Linked DNA regions of Hydrogenophilus thermoluteolus. The protein of the gene in region 2 interacts with the protein of the main gene of each other region in a pairwise test. Links are inferred from orthologs where the notes say so. Each region holds a gene or a part of one and is shown on either strand. Other genes may lie near its edges.

Evidence for each region. The genes of interacting proteins can lie anywhere in the genome.
Region 1: the proteins of secB (region 2) and secA interact in binary tests that used the Escherichia coli proteins (3 or more experiments, as listed by UniProt). The link is inferred for Hydrogenophilus thermoluteolus from one-to-one orthologs.

What each region holds. Positions count from the first base shown.
Region 1 is NZ_AP018558.1:826,185-832,765, reverse strand. What follows is about bases 1,003-4,301. They hold secA (preprotein translocase subunit SecA), read right to left. Parts: upstream 3,957-4,301; coding sequence 1,203-3,956; downstream 1,003-1,202. Other genes in these bases: HPTL_RS04040 (DciA family protein), read left to right, coding at 3,999-4,301; argJ (bifunctional glutamate N-acetyltransferase/amino-acid acetyltransferase ArgJ), read right to left, coding at 1,003-1,163. Also shown: more of argJ, read right to left, coding at 1-1,002; more of HPTL_RS04040, read left to right, coding at 4,302-4,508; HPTL_RS04035 (hypothetical protein), read right to left, coding at 4,470-4,652; lpxC (UDP-3-O-acyl-N-acetylglucosamine deacetylase), read right to left, coding at 4,655-5,602; cell division protein FtsZ, read right to left, coding at 5,616-6,581. UniProt on the Escherichia coli protein: Required for protein export, interacts with the SecYEG preprotein conducting channel.
Region 2 is NZ_AP018558.1:1,367,947-1,375,674, reverse strand. What follows is about bases 1-2,932. They hold secB (protein-export chaperone SecB), read right to left. Parts: upstream 1,745-2,932; coding sequence 1,256-1,744; downstream 1-1,255. Other genes in these bases: HPTL_RS06650 (ArsR/SmtB family transcription factor), read right to left, coding at 2,526-2,840; HPTL_RS06655 (rhodanese-like domain-containing protein), read right to left, coding at 2,060-2,497; grxC (glutaredoxin 3), read right to left, coding at 1,797-2,063; HPTL_RS06670 (SH3 domain-containing protein), read right to left, coding at 740-1,237; HPTL_RS06675 (NAD(P)H-dependent glycerol-3-phosphate dehydrogenase), read right to left, coding at 1-736. Outside these bases: gpmA (2,3-diphosphoglycerate-dependent phosphoglycerate mutase), read left to right, coding at 2,957-3,703; HPTL_RS06640 (murein hydrolase activator EnvC family protein), read left to right, coding at 3,712-4,956; HPTL_RS06635 (S41 family peptidase), read left to right, coding at 4,966-6,423; HPTL_RS06630 (hypothetical protein), read left to right, coding at 6,467-6,913; HPTL_RS06625 (HesA/MoeB/ThiF family protein), read left to right, coding at 6,870-7,691; HPTL_RS06620 (sirohydrochlorin chelatase), read right to left, coding at 7,727-7,728. UniProt on the Escherichia coli protein: One of the proteins required for the normal export of some preproteins out of the cell cytoplasm. It is a molecular chaperone that binds to a subset of precursor proteins, maintaining them in a translocation-competent state.

The DNA of each region.
Region 1 (6,581 bases), 540 kb from region 2 along the record:
CCCAGGTCGATTCGAATCGTGAGCGCGTCGGCTTTCATGATCCGCACGCCGTCGGCCTCTTGGTACGAGGCAGCCCGACCACCCTGTTCGGCGACGAGCGTCTCTTCTTCGGCATTCGCCAACCAAACCCGTACGCCAGTGACGTCGAGATCGGCAATCCCAGCGTAGCCGATCGCCGCGAGGATCCGGCCCAGGTTGGGGTCGGAAGCGAAGAGTGCCGTTTTGACGAGTGGCGACTGGGCCACCGCATAGCCCACCTGACGGCACTCGCCACGATCCTTGCCGCCAGTTACCGAGACCGCGACGAATTTGGTCGCGCCTTCACCGTCACGCACGATCGCTTGCGCGAGCCATTGGGCCAGCGCCAGGAGCGCTTCGCGAAAGCGGCGCGAATCGGTGCAGGTCGCATTCCCCCGAAGGAGTGGCCCGGTGCGCTGCGTCGCGATCACGACGAATGAATCGTTGGTCGAGGTATCGCCATCGACCGTGATCGCGTTGAACGACTCGTCGGCGACTTCGCGAACCAATGCCTCGAGCCAGTGGGGATCGACCCGGGCGTCGGTGGCGATGAACCCGAGCATCGTCGCCATGTTGGGCCGGATCATCCCGGCCCCTTTGCTGATGCCGGTAAGCGTCACCGTGCTGCCGTCGGAGAGTGTCACGGTTCGGCTGGCCGCTTTCGGCACGGTGTCGGTGGTCATGATCGCTTCCGCTGCGTGCGCCCAGCCGGTGGGGCTGAGGGTTGCGACCGCGTCGGGGATCCCGGCGAGCACTTTCGCGATCGGCAGCGGTTCCAGAATCACGCCGGTGGAGAACGGCAAGACTTCGGTTGCGGTAACGCCCAGCGCTTCTGCGACCGCGGCACAGGTGGTCCGCGCGTCGGCAAGCCCCTGCGCTCCGGTGCCCGCGTTGGCCACCCCGGTGTTGATCACAAGCGCACGCACTTTTCCACCCGTTGCCGCAAGATGTTCGCGGCACACCCGGACCGGCGCGGCGCAGAAACGGTTTTGCGTAAACACCCCGGCAGCGATACTGCCCGGATCGAGCGCGATCACCGTGAGGTCGCGGCGGTTTGCTTTGCGAATCCCCGCTTCGGTCACCCCCAATCGAACCCCCGGGACCGCCTGCAAAATTTCTGGTTGAAACGTCAGACCAACAGCCACTCTTTACCCTTTCCTATCCAACCGCTTGCCCAGAGCGGTTCACACCAAACGGCCGTGACAGTGTTTGTATTTCTTCCCCGATCCGCACGGGCACGGGTCGTTCCGCCCCACCTTGGGAAGCGCATGGCGGAACGGTTCGCCCTTGGTTTCCGCTTGGCCAGCGCGTTGCCCGTCGCTTTCCGATTCTGCTGCGGTCGCAACACCCGCGTCGGGATGTTCGAAATGGAGCGCTTTGAGTTCCGGTTCCTGTTGGGCCACCGCCTCGACCGCTTCCGGCGCTTGAATCCGAACCGTCATCAGGATTTGTGTGACGTCGCGGCGAATCGCCTCAAGCATCGTTTCGAAAAGCTCGAACGCCTCCCGCTTGTACTCCTGTTTCGGGTTCTTCTGCGCGTATCCGCGCAGGTGGATGCCTTGGCGCAGATGGTCGAGCGCTGCAAGATGTTCGCGCCAGTGCTGGTCGATGCTTTGCAGGAGCAGCGAACGTTCGAACTGCGCCCACGCTTCAGGCTCGACGAGTGCTTTCTTTTCGGCGTAGGCGTGATCTGCGGCTTCCAGGATCCGCGCCAGCATCGCTTCGTCACTCAGTTCCGGTTCCGCTTCGAGCCACGCTTTGACCGGGAGCGGCAATGCGAATTCGCTGGCAAGCGTCTGCTCGAGTCCGGTAAGATCCCACTGCTCGACGATACTGTCGTGCGGTACGAAGGTACGGAACGTGTCGCGCAAAACCCCCGCGCGCATCTCGTCGATCATCTCCGCGACGCTCGCGGCGTCGACCACTTCGTTACGCAGCGCATAGAGCACCTTGCGCTGTTCGTTCGCGACGTCGTCGTACTCCAACAGTTGCTTGCGGATATCGAAGTTGTGCTGCTCGACCCGCCGCTGCGCGGTCTCCAATGCCCGCGTCACCATCGGATGTTCGATCGCCTCCCCCTCGGGCATTTTGAGCCGCACCATCAACGCATTGAGTCGGTCGCCCGCAAAGATCTTGAGGAGCGGGTCTTCGAGCGAGAGGTAGAAACGCGACGAGCCGGGGTCGCCCTGACGACCGGCGCGACCGCGCAATTGGTTGTCGATACGGCGCGACTCGTGCCGCTCGGTCCCGATGATGCGTAGCCCCCCGGCTTCGATCACCCAGCGATGGTTCTCTTCCCACTCCTTCTCGAGCGCTTCGATCTTCGCTGCTTTTTCGCTTTCGGAAAGGTTGGGGTCGTTGCGGATCGCTTCGACCTGAGGTTTGATATTCCCGCCCAAGATGATGTCGGTACCCCGACCTGCCATGTTGGTCGCGATCGTCACCATCCCCGGGCGCCCCGCCTGAGCGATGATCTCCGCTTCTCGCGCATGCTGCTTCGCGTTGAGCACCTGATGTGGGATCCCCCTTTTTTTGAGGAGCCCAGAGAGGAATTCGTTCACTTCGATCGAGGTCGTCCCGACCAGCACCGGCTGACCGCGTTTGCGGCACTCTTCGATGTCTTCGATCACCGCTTGCCACTTCTCTTTTGCGGTGCGGTAGATCCGGTCGTTTTCGTCCTTGCGGATCATCGGCCGGTTGGTTGGGATGATCACCGTTTCAAGGCCGTAGATTTGCTGGAACTCGTAGGCTTCGGTGTCGGCGGTCCCCGTCATTCCCGCCAATTTTTCGTACATCCGGAAGTAGTTTTGGAAGGTGATCGACGCGAGCGTCTGATTCTCGGCGCGAATCGGGACCCCTTCCTTGGCTTCGACCGCCTGATGCAACCCTTCCGACCAGCGGCGACCGGGCATCAAACGACCGGTGAATTCATCGACGATGATGATCTCACCATCCTGAACGACGTAGTGTTGGTCACGATGAAAGAGCGCATGTGCGCGCAGCGCGGCAAAGACGTGGTGCATCAGGGTGATGTTGCGCGGATCGTAAAGACTCGTCCCTTCCGACAACAGCCCCTGTTCGGTGAGGATGCGCTCGACCTTTTCATACCCTTGTTCGGTGAGGAGCACCTGGCGTGCTTTGAGGTCGACGGTGTAGTCACCCGGCGTTACGATCTCATCCCCTTCCATTTTCTGCTCCGAGAGCAGCGGGATGATGGCGTTCACTTTGACGTAGAGTTCGGTATTGTCGTCGGCCTGTCCCGAAATGATGAGCGGGGTTCGCGCTTCGTCGATCAAGATCGAATCGACTTCGTCGACGATCGCGTAATGGAGCCCCCGCTGCACTCGATCCTCGGGGCGATAGACCATGTTGTCGCGCAAGAAATCGAACCCGAATTCGTTGTTGGTCCCGTAGGTGATGTCGCACGCATAGGCCGCCTGCTTCGCCGCGTGGTCGATCCCTGGCAGATTGACACCCACGGTCAGCCCCAGGAAACGGTGCAATTGCCCCATCCATTCGGCGTCCCGTTTGGCCAAGTAGTCGTTCACCGTAACGACGTGCACCCCTTTGCCGGTAAGCGCATTGAGATAGGCGGGAAGGGTCGCGACCAAAGTCTTCCCCTCACCGGTGCGCATTTCGGCGATTTTCCCTTGGTGCAGCGCAATGCCGCCGATCAACTGGACGTCGAAATGGCGCATCCCCAGCACGCGCTTGCCCGCTTCACGGACCACTGCAAACGCTTCAGGCAGCAGCGTGTCGAGCGATTCGCCGTTGGCGAAGCGCTGTTTGAATTCCGTGGTTTTGTTTTGCAATTCGGTATCGGAGAGACGGGCGGTTGCTTCTTCGAGGGCGTTGATCCGCGCGACGATTCCGCGGTACTGTTTGATCAACCGGTCGTTGCGGCTGCCAAAGATCTTTTTCAAAAGCTTCGCGATCATGCTACATTCCAAGGCGATTACGCGTCAAAGGTGAAGTGTATCATGTCCTTTCAGCGTCTTCCGGAGGCGTTCGCGGGCGAATCGCGTCTGCGCGAATTGCAGCGTCAAGGGTTATGGTTGTGGCAAGTGCAGCAGGCGCTGAGCGAAATCCTGCCGCCCGAGTGGTGCGCGCAATTGAGCGTCGGCCGCTTCGAGGGGGGACAATTGACGGTGATGAGTCCGTCCGCACTCGTCGTCGCGAAATTGAAACAGATGACCCCAACGCTCATCGCGGAACTGGGTCGCCGCGGCTTTGCCGTCACGGCGATCCGCTGGCGGGTGCGGCCAGAGCTCGTGCAGACGCTCGCGCAACGCCCGCAAGCGCCGGCACATGCGCCACGCGGGTTGAGCCAAGCTGCGATCGCGGCGCTCACCGAGCTGCGCGCGCAACTTCCCGCAGACGACCCCTTGGCACAATCGCTCACCGCGTGGCTTCGCCGCGCGACCGAAAACGCGCCCGCTGCGAGCCCCCAGTCACAGCGCGACGAGCCGCTCGAGCAGAAAAAGCAGTAAGTAGAGAAGCAGGATCGCGCCGCCTACGCTCGCGCCGCGCAGCGCCCAGCGCACCCACCGCCGCTCACCGGTCACGAAATAGGCAGCAAGCGCCACGAGCACAGCCAAAACGGTGAGGACGAGGACGATACGAAACGCAATCACCGTCAAGAAACCGGAACGGCGTCAGGTATCGGCAGGAGGGAGGGGCGGCGATGGGGCCAGCCAACGCGATGACCCGCGGAGCTGGAATCGGTAAAGGTCACCCACTCCCACGCAGTTTGGTCGGCCAGAAGCGCGCGCAAAAGCCGGTTGTTGAGCGCATGCCCCGATTTGTACGCGCGGTAATGGGCAAGCAGCGGGTGCCCCAGCACGTAGAGATCCCCAATCGCGTCGAGGATCTTGTGGCGGACGAACTCATCGGGACTCCGTAGGCCGCCGGGATTGAGCACCCGAAATTCGTCGAGCACCACGGCGTTCTCCAGGCTGCCACCGCGCGCAAGCCCCATCTGGCGCAACTGCTCGACCTCATGGACGAAACCGAACGTACGGGCACGCGCCACCGCGCGCAAGTAGCTCTCTTCGGCAAAATCGACGACCGCTTCCGTCTTCGACGCGGCGATCGCTGGATGGTCGAATTCGATCTGAAACGAAAGCCGGAACCCGTCGAACGGCTCCAACCGCGCCCATTTGTCGCCATCCTCGACCACAACCGGACGCTTCACGCGGACAAAACGGCGTGGTACCGATTGTGCGACCGTCCCTGCCTCCAGAAGCAACAAGACGAACGGCGCCGCGCTGCCATCCATGATCGGCACTTCGGGGCCATCGAGTTTGATCGTAACATTGTCGACACCCACCCCTGCAAGCGCAGAGAGGAGGTGCTCGATCGTTCCCACCCCGACATCCCCGCGACGAATTCCGGTGCAGAGACGGGTCTCCGCCACCGCGTCGGCGGAAATGGGGATCTCCACCGCGGGGGAATGGTCGATCCGTACGAATCGAATTCCGGCATCTGGGGGAGCCGGGAGCAGACGCAACGCGACCTTGGCTCCACTGTGCAATCCCACGCCAACGGTCTGGACGGGACGAGCGAGCGTTCGTTGCGGGATCACGGACGCGCCCCGTTCAGTCGTTTTGTTTGCGCAGGAACGCAGGGATGTCGAGTTTGTCCATGCCCTTGCTCGCCAACTGCTCGGCGAACGAGCGGACCGGTTTGCGCCCGGTGGCACGTGACGAGCGGATCACTTTGCTCGCTTCCGCTGCCGCTGCGCTCGCGGAACGACCATTCGGCGCTACGGCATGCGTAGCCGCAGCACCATAGGTACCCGTCGCACGGGCCTCTTCCCAAAGGTCGGACGTAGTCTGACGACGCCCCGCCCCCAGTCCTGTCGCGACGACAGTGACCCGAATTCGGTCTTCCATCGCGTCGTCGAAAACGGTGCCGTATTTGACGAACGCCTCCGGCGCGGCATAACCCTGAATCGCCCGCACGGCGTCACGCACTTCGCTCATCTTGAGCGAGCTGCGGCTTGCGGTGATGTTGATCAAGACACACCGAGCGCCAGAGAGTTCGGTCCCCTCAAGGAGCGGGCTCACCGCTGCCTGTTCGGCGGCGACGCGGGCCCGATCGACTCCGCTTGCCTCTGCCGAACCCATCATCGCCCGTCCCATCTCCGCCATCGCGGTGCGCACGTCTTGGAAGTCGACGTTCACCATACCGGGAACATTGATGATTTCGGCGATCCCGGCAACTGCGTTTTTGAGGACATCGTCGGCGGCTTTGAAGCACGCTTCGAACGGGGCATCGTCGCCGAACACTTCCAGCAGCCGATCGTTCAAGACCACAATCAACGAATCGACGTGGCGCGTGAGCTCTTCGATCCCGCTTTCAGCAACGCGGTCGCGATTTTCGAATTCGAACGGTTTGGTGACCACCGCAACGGTGAGGATCCCCATCTCTTTCGCGATCTCAGCGATCACAGGCGCCGCACCGGTTCCTGTTCCCCCACCCATCCCGGCGGTGATGAAAATCATGTGCGCACCGTCGAGCGCTTCGGCGATTTGGTCTCGACTTTCGAACGCCGCTTCCCG
Region 2 (7,728 bases):
GATCCCCCATTCCGGCAAGCCCCATCAACGTTTCACGCTCGGCACCAAGGGCTTCGGCAAGCCGACCCATTTCGGCAAGACCCCGGGTGATGAGCGCAGCACGCGTGTTGAGCCCAAACCCCAACCCTTCGGCGACTCCGGCCGCGATCGCGATCACATTCTTGATCGCACCGCCCACTTCTGCGCCGGTGACGTCATGGTGCGCGTAGAGGCGAAAGCGCGGCTGGTGGAGCGTATCGATGATCGCTTTGGCCCATTGGGCATTGTGTGACGCCAAAACGACCGCGGTGGGGAGTCCTTGCGCCACTTCCAGCGCAAAACTTGGCCCCGTGATCACGCCGTGGTCGGGCAACGCGGCAGCGGTAGTCTCACTCCAGACGCGCGCCGCGATTTCGTGCGGCAGTTCTTGCGTGTCGGGCAAAATCCCTTTGCACGCCCAGAGGAAAGGAGTGTGCGGTGCTGTCTGGGCAAGGGTGGCGACCGTTTGGGCAAGTCCGGCAAGAGGTGTGGCGATGACCACCAATTCTGCGTCACCGATTGCGGTAGCACAATCGTCCGTGACACGCACGTTGGGCGGCAGTACCGGGCCTGCAAGGTAGCGTTCGTTGGTGCGCTGTGTGTGTATGCGCTGGGCCAATGCGCGCGACCGGCACCAGAGGGTGACCGGGTGGTGTTGGCCCCATGCGATCGCAAGTGCCGTGCCCCACGCGCCCGCCCCCAAAACCGCCAGTCGCATCGCTTACCAGCCCCAAACGTCGCGTTTGGCCACGTACCCTGTTCCTTGCGCCGTTTCTACCGCTACCCATCCGGGAGGCGTGCGCTGTGCGGTGTTCAGGCGCAATACGGCATTTGCCGGAAGCACGCTCAGAAGGGCCGCGCTTTTGTCCGGTGCGGAACGAACCTCGGTTTCGGCGTGACGTGTGATCACCGTGCGTTGCGTCGTGAGCGCGTTGGCCGGAACCCAAAAGAGACCGCCCCCATCTTTGTCGCGCACTTGGGCCCAGCCGTTGCGTTCTTGGATGAGCTCGACCGGAGTGCCTGGACCGTAGTAGAACGCAATGGGCGCCTGCTCTTGGGGTGCTTTTCGCACCGGTACCGGCTCGCGGACGCTGCGGTAATCGGCAGCGTAGGCATTAGTGGCAAAACAATAGGCAGCGACGAGGAGCGCCAGGCGGTGAAAAACGCGCCCGCTGTGCGCAGCGTCTTGCAACCGTCGCTGGAAGGGCTGGCCAAGCATGGCGCGGACTCCTTTTCGTTACTGGGGGGTATCGGTGGAGGGCGCTTGCTGCGCTTGTTGCTTTTGTTGGAGGTAGAGCGCTTCGAAATTGACCGGTGCCAGGAGGACCGGTTGAAAACCGGCGCGCGTCGAGGCATCCGAAATCACCTCGCGGGCATACGGATAGAGGATGCTGGGGCAGGCCACGAACAGCAGGGGTTCGACATCGCTTTCGGGGACGTTGCGCACCAGAAAGACCCCGCCATAGGTGAGCTCGATGAGGAAGAGCGCACGCTCTTCGACAGAGGCTTTGACCGAGATGGTGAGCGCCACTTCGTAATGGGCCTCGTCGAGTTTGCGCGCCGCAGTGCCCATTTCGACCTGGATATTGGGTGCTTGCGTTTCTAAGAAACAGTCGGGCGCGCGCGGGACCTCGACGGAGAGGTCTTTGACGTAGAGTTTTTCGATGGTGAACATCGGCGCCTGACTTTGGGCGTTGCCGCTATTGGCAGGATGGGTTTCGCTCATCGTATGGTTTCCTTGACCAAGAAAAGAGAACGGTTCGCGTTCGGGAAGGGTGTTACTTCAACCCCAAAAGGGCATCGAGTTTTCCTTCCCGTTCCAGCGCGTAGAGGTCATCACAGCCACCGACATGGGTGTCGCCGATGAAGATCTGCGGCACGGTTCGTCGTCCGGTGACGCGCATCATTTCGTCGCGCAGCGCCGGGTCGTTGTCGATCAAAATCTTTTCGATCACGGCAATGCCCTTGCGGCGCAACAATTGCTCCGCACGGACACAATAGGGGCAGTAGTGCGTGGCGTACATGCGAATGGCAGGGGTCGTCATTTGCGCTTTTTCTCCGTTTTGCTGGTGACGAGCGGCAGGTTGGCCTTGCGCCACTCGACCAAGCCACCGACCAGATGATAGACTTTTTCGAAACCCGCTCGACGCAGTTTTTTTAATGCTACCGCGGAACGGGCGCCGCTTTCGCAGTAGAGGATCAGGGGGCGGTTTTTGACCTTCTGCAGCGCTTTGTCGTCTGGGATGCGTTCCAAAGGCACGAAAATCGCGCCCGGAAGATGGCCGCTCTGGTATTCGGAGTCGCTGCGGACATCGACCGCGACCGCGCCTTCTTGGTTGATCATCAGGGTGGCTTGAAGCGGCGTGAGACGCGAACGGTCGGTCAGCGCACGGATGGTCTCGACGACCCACCAACTGCCGCTCACGAGCGCCAGAAGGCTCCACTGCCATTGGTGCAACAGATAATCGGTAACAGTCATGCTGGCTCCTTGCTCCTTGGGTTGCCGTTCAGCGGTGACAAAAGAGCTCACGCATCAAGACGACGAGCTGAAGGGTCCGCGGATCGGCAACGCGGTAGAAGACGCGGTTGGCTTCTTTGCGCGTGGCCAAGATGCCTTTGTCGCGCATGATCGCCAGATGTTGTGAGACATTGCTCTGTGACGTTCCCACCGCATCGACGATCTCTTGCACGCACGCTTCGTTCTCACCGATTACGCACAGAATCTTCAAACGCAGCGGGTGGGCGATCGACTTCAACGCCCGCGCCGCCATTTCGATCTGTTCGTCTTTCCCAGCGAGTTCGACGATCGTTTGGCTCAACATTTCCCACGGGTCTCGCGAACGATTTGTGAAGCCGCTAGTATAAAATGTTTCGTTGCTTTTGGGGGGCATGGAACGTTCCTTGCCGGTTTTTTCGATAATCATATCAGAGGATGCTGATGTATAAGATCGTTCTTCTGCGCCATGGTGAATCGGTGTGGAACCGTGAAAACCGATTTACCGGTTGGACCGACGTGGATTTGACCGAAAAAGGGAGTGAAGAGGCGCGTGCGGCCGGCGAACTGCTCAAAGCGCACGAGTTTGCGTTCGACCGAGCTTTTACCTCACGGCTGAAGCGTGCGATCAAAACGTTGCACATCGTTTTAGAAACGCTCGATCAATTGTGGATTCCCGTCGAGTCGTCCTGGCGGCTCAACGAACGCCATTACGGCGCGTTACAGGGCTTGAACAAAGCCGAGACTGCGGCCCAGTATGGTGAAGATCAGGTGCTCGTTTGGCGCCGTTCCTATGATGTGCCGCCACCCGCACTTGCGGAGGACGATCCGCGTTTGGAGAAGGATGACCCGCGCTATTGGGATCTACCGAAAAGTGACTTCCCGCGTACGGAATGTTTGAAAGATACCGTGGCGCGTTTCGTACCGTACTGGGAGACGGTGATCGTACCGCGTATCTTAGCTGGAGAGCGGATCTTGATTGCGGCACACGGTAATAGCCTGCGCGCGCTGATCAAATACCTCGACAACGTTTCGGACGAAGAGATCGTCGGGGTCAATATACCCACAGCGCAGCCGCTCGTCTATGAGTTGGACGCCAACTGCCGACCGGTCAAACACTACTATTTGGCCGACGAAGAGACGATTCGCGCCCAGCAAGCGGCAGTGGCCGCACAGGGGCGGGCGAAGTAAGGGCGACGGTGCGCGACCCGCGCCAGAATGTCGGCAAGCAGGGCGGCGCCCTTTGGGGTGCTGCCCTTTTGTTTTTCGTGGTGGGCGCGTTCGGTGGAGGCGTAGCGTTTGGTGCTGAAGCCAACCCCAACAACGCCCAAGAAGCTCAATCGCAATTGAACGCGTTGCGTGAAGAGTTGCGTGCACTCCAACAGAAAGCGAAAAGTGTTGCCGAGCGCCGGGCAGAGATCGAGCGGCGATTGCAAATAGCCGAAACCTCAGCGGTCATTCTTGTCCGGCAGTTGGCCCGCCTGGAAGCGGAAGCGCAAAGGCTCGAGGAACAGGTTGCCGCAGCCAAGCGAGCGTGGGAGGCGGCGCAAAAGCAGGCGCAACAAAGCCGACAACGTTTGGCCCATCTGGTCGAAGCACTGTCGTTGACGGTACCGCACGACCCAGTGGTTGGGGGTGGTCCGCAGGTGACTACGGCCGTTGCCGAGCGCGTCCGCGAAGAGGCGGCGGCGCAGGTACAGGGTTGGATCGCGCAAGCTGAAGCGCAACGGGCGCAAGCGGCAAAGTTGGCGCAAGCGTTGTCGCAAAAGCAGGCCGCGCTCAGTGCGCAACGGACAGAACTTGCCAAAGAGCGTGCCCGTTGGGAGCAGTTGGCGGAGAAGCGCAAAGTGTTGCACGAAGCGTTGGCGGAAACGCTCGCGAACGTCGAGGAACGGCGCAAAGCGCTCGAAGCAGACGCGCGTGCGTTGTCGCAACTCGTGAAACGACTCGAAGCCGAAGCGAGGCGTCGCGCGCAAGAAGAGGCGCGTCGGCGGCAAGCAGAATCCAAGGGGGGTAATATCCCCGAAGGCGATCGTGCCACGGCCCGTGCGATGGTTGCCCAGCGTGGGGCGTTGCCGTCACCGGTTGCGCAAGGCACATTGACTGCAACCTTCGGCGAGCGACGGCCGGAAGGTGGAACTTGGCATGGTCTTTTCTGGTCAGCGCCAGAAGGGGCTTCCGTGCGCGCAGTCGCCGATGGTGTCGTGGCCTTTGCCGATTGGCTCCGTGGCTATGGACAACTCGTCATCCTCGACCACGGGCAAGGACTCCTCACGATTTACGCCAATCTCGACGCACCGCTGGTTGATGTGGGCGAAACGGTGCGCAAGGGCGAAACGATCGGTCGCGTGGGACGCATGGAACATTTCGCGACGAGCGGGTTATACTTTGAACTGCGTAAAGGCGGGAAGCCGGTCGACCCCCGCCCCTGGCTCAAACAGTAGGAAGAGACGATGACGACACGTTGGCGCCGAATGGCTTGGTCTGTAAGTGGCATGTTCGTCGGGGTGTTGCTTACCCTGACCGTGACGGGTTGGGCGAGCCGAACGGAGACGAACGCGTTGCCGTTGCAAGAGCTGCGCACGTTCGCCGACGTGCTCGACGTGGTGAACAAAGCCTACGTCGAGGAACCGGACAACAAGAAATTGGTGGTCGAGGCGATCCGTGGGATGGTCGCGAGTCTCGATCCCCACTCGGCGTTTCTCGATGCCGAAGAGTATCGCGAGCTGCAGGTGGGCACGCAAGGCGAGTTCGGCGGCTTGGGCATCGAGGTGACGATGGAGGATGGGTTCGTCAAGGTCGTTTCACCCATCGAAGAGACGCCGGCGGCGCGCGCGGGGCTGCAGGCGGGCGACCTCATCATCAAGCTCGACGATTCCCCGGTGAAAGGCATGACGTTGCGCGACGCGGTGAAACGGATGCGCGGCGAGCCGGGCACGTCGATTACCCTCACGGTGCTGCGCAAAGGAAACGAAAAACCGTTTACGGTGAAAATCACCCGGGAAGTGATCAAAGTGCGCAGCGTCAAGGTGAAGCGGGTGGGAGAAGGTGATGTCGTGTACGTGCGTATCACCAATTTCCAAGAGACCACCGGCCCAATGCTCGCCGAGCAGCTCAAGCGTGAAGCGCGTGACGGGGAAATCAAAGGACTCGTTCTCGACCTGCGTAACGACCCCGGGGGGTTGCTCCACGCGGCGATCGGCGTTTCGGCGGCTTTCTTGCCGGAAGAGGCGCTCGTGGTCAAGACGAAGGGGCGATTGCCGGATACGCAGCGGGCATACCATGCGCGCGCCGAAGACTATCTGCGCGGAAGTGACGAGCAACGCGACTATCTTGCCAATTGGCCGGAAGTGTTCCGCACGATCCCGATGGTGGTTCTGATCAACGCGGGATCGGCATCGGCATCGGAAATCGTTGCGGGCGCACTGCAAGATCACGGCCGTGCCAAGCTCTTGGGCGAAAAGAGTTTCGGCAAAGGGTCGGTGCAGACGATTTTACCGCTCAACGATGGCACTGCGCTGAAGCTCACCACCGCGCTGTACTATACCCCCAGCGGCCGGTCGATCCAGGCGGAAGGTATCGAACCCGATTTCGTCGTCCCCGAACGGGAAAACGGCAAGCGTAAAGCGTTGCGCGAAGCCGATCTGCAAGGGCACATCGAGCTCGACGCGATAGGACAGATTCGTCGTCCTGCCGCATCCACCCAACCAAACGGCAACGCCGGTGGGGGCGAAGGGGCGGATGCCGACACACAATCGAACGATGAGGGGCCGACGAAACCGATCGAATACGGCAGTGAGCAGGACCGGCAATTCCAAGCCGCGCTTTACTGGTTGCGCCATGGGGTATTGCCGGAATGGGCGCAGGTGACGAAAGCCGCACCGACGCAGACGGTCGCGCAAAAACCGTGAACGCCGAAATGACCCGAAGCGGGCGGCGAAAGGAGGTGGTGCGATGAAGCGAGAAACGCCCTATCGTTTGGCTGGACGGGTCAAAGCACCGGAGGTGCCGTGTTCGGGGATCGAGAAGCGTCGTGCGTTGCGGGTACGACTGCAAGCGGGGCAGACACTGGAAGCCGCAGCGTTTGTTTTGGCCGAGCGCAAGAAGCTCAAAGTGCAGATCGAACCCCCCGATACACTCGTCGTCGAATATTCGGTGCGTGACCACTTGCTGGTCGAGCTGGAAGAGGCGCTCATTGCCGCTGGTTTTACACTGGACGACACCCTTGCGGCGCGCGTCCAGCGCGCTTGGTACCATTACTGCGAAGCGGTCCAGCGCGAGCATCTCGAACAACCGGAGCGGCTGCTGAAGCAGGCACAGACCGCCTTCGTTCAAGAGTACCAGGAGCATCCCCACGGTGACCACGATCCCGCCCCAGAAGAGTTGCGCCACTACCACTGACACAACCGATCTTCTCGACGATGCAGCGCTGCTGCGCTACAGTCGCCACATTCTTTTGCCGGAGATCGATATCGAAGGCCAGACGCGGATCCGATCCGCGCGTGTCTTGGTGGTGGGGGCTGGCGGCTTGGGTTGTCCCGCAGCGCTCTATCTGGCTCGGGCCGGTGTTGGTGTGGTGACCGTTGCCGATGGCGATACGGTCGACGCCACCAATTTGCAGCGGCAGATCCTCTATACGGAGTCCGATATCGGCCGCCCCAAAGCCGAAGCGGCTGCCGACGCGTTGCGGCTGGCGAACCCAGACGTCACCGTGACCGCGGTTCCCCATCGGCTGGCGCAGCACGACCTCGACGCACTGGTAGCCGCAAGCGATGTCGTGCTGGATTGCACCGACAATTTCGCAACGCGCCATGCGATCAATCGTGCCTGTGTACGCCATTGCAAGCCGCTCGTGAGCGGTGCCGCGATTCGGTTCGACGCGCAGCTTGCGGTCTTTGACGTACGCGCATCGGCTTCACCGTGCTACCACTGTCTTTTCCCGGAAGGGGAAAACGTGACCGAAGTGCGCTGCGCCACGATGGGTGTCTTCGCGCCATTGGTAGGAGTCGTTGGCGCACTGCAAGCCCACGAGGCGCTGAAAGTGATCGTGGGATGCGGCGAACCGTCGTGGGGGAAATTGTGGCTTTTCGATGGCCTGGGGTTCGAGTGGCGCAGTATCCGTGTCCCCCGAGATCCGGCATGCCCGGTTTGCCGTGATCGCCCGGCTCGGGACGAATAATTCCCACGCAACGCTGCCGCGTTGGGCGTCGATAATC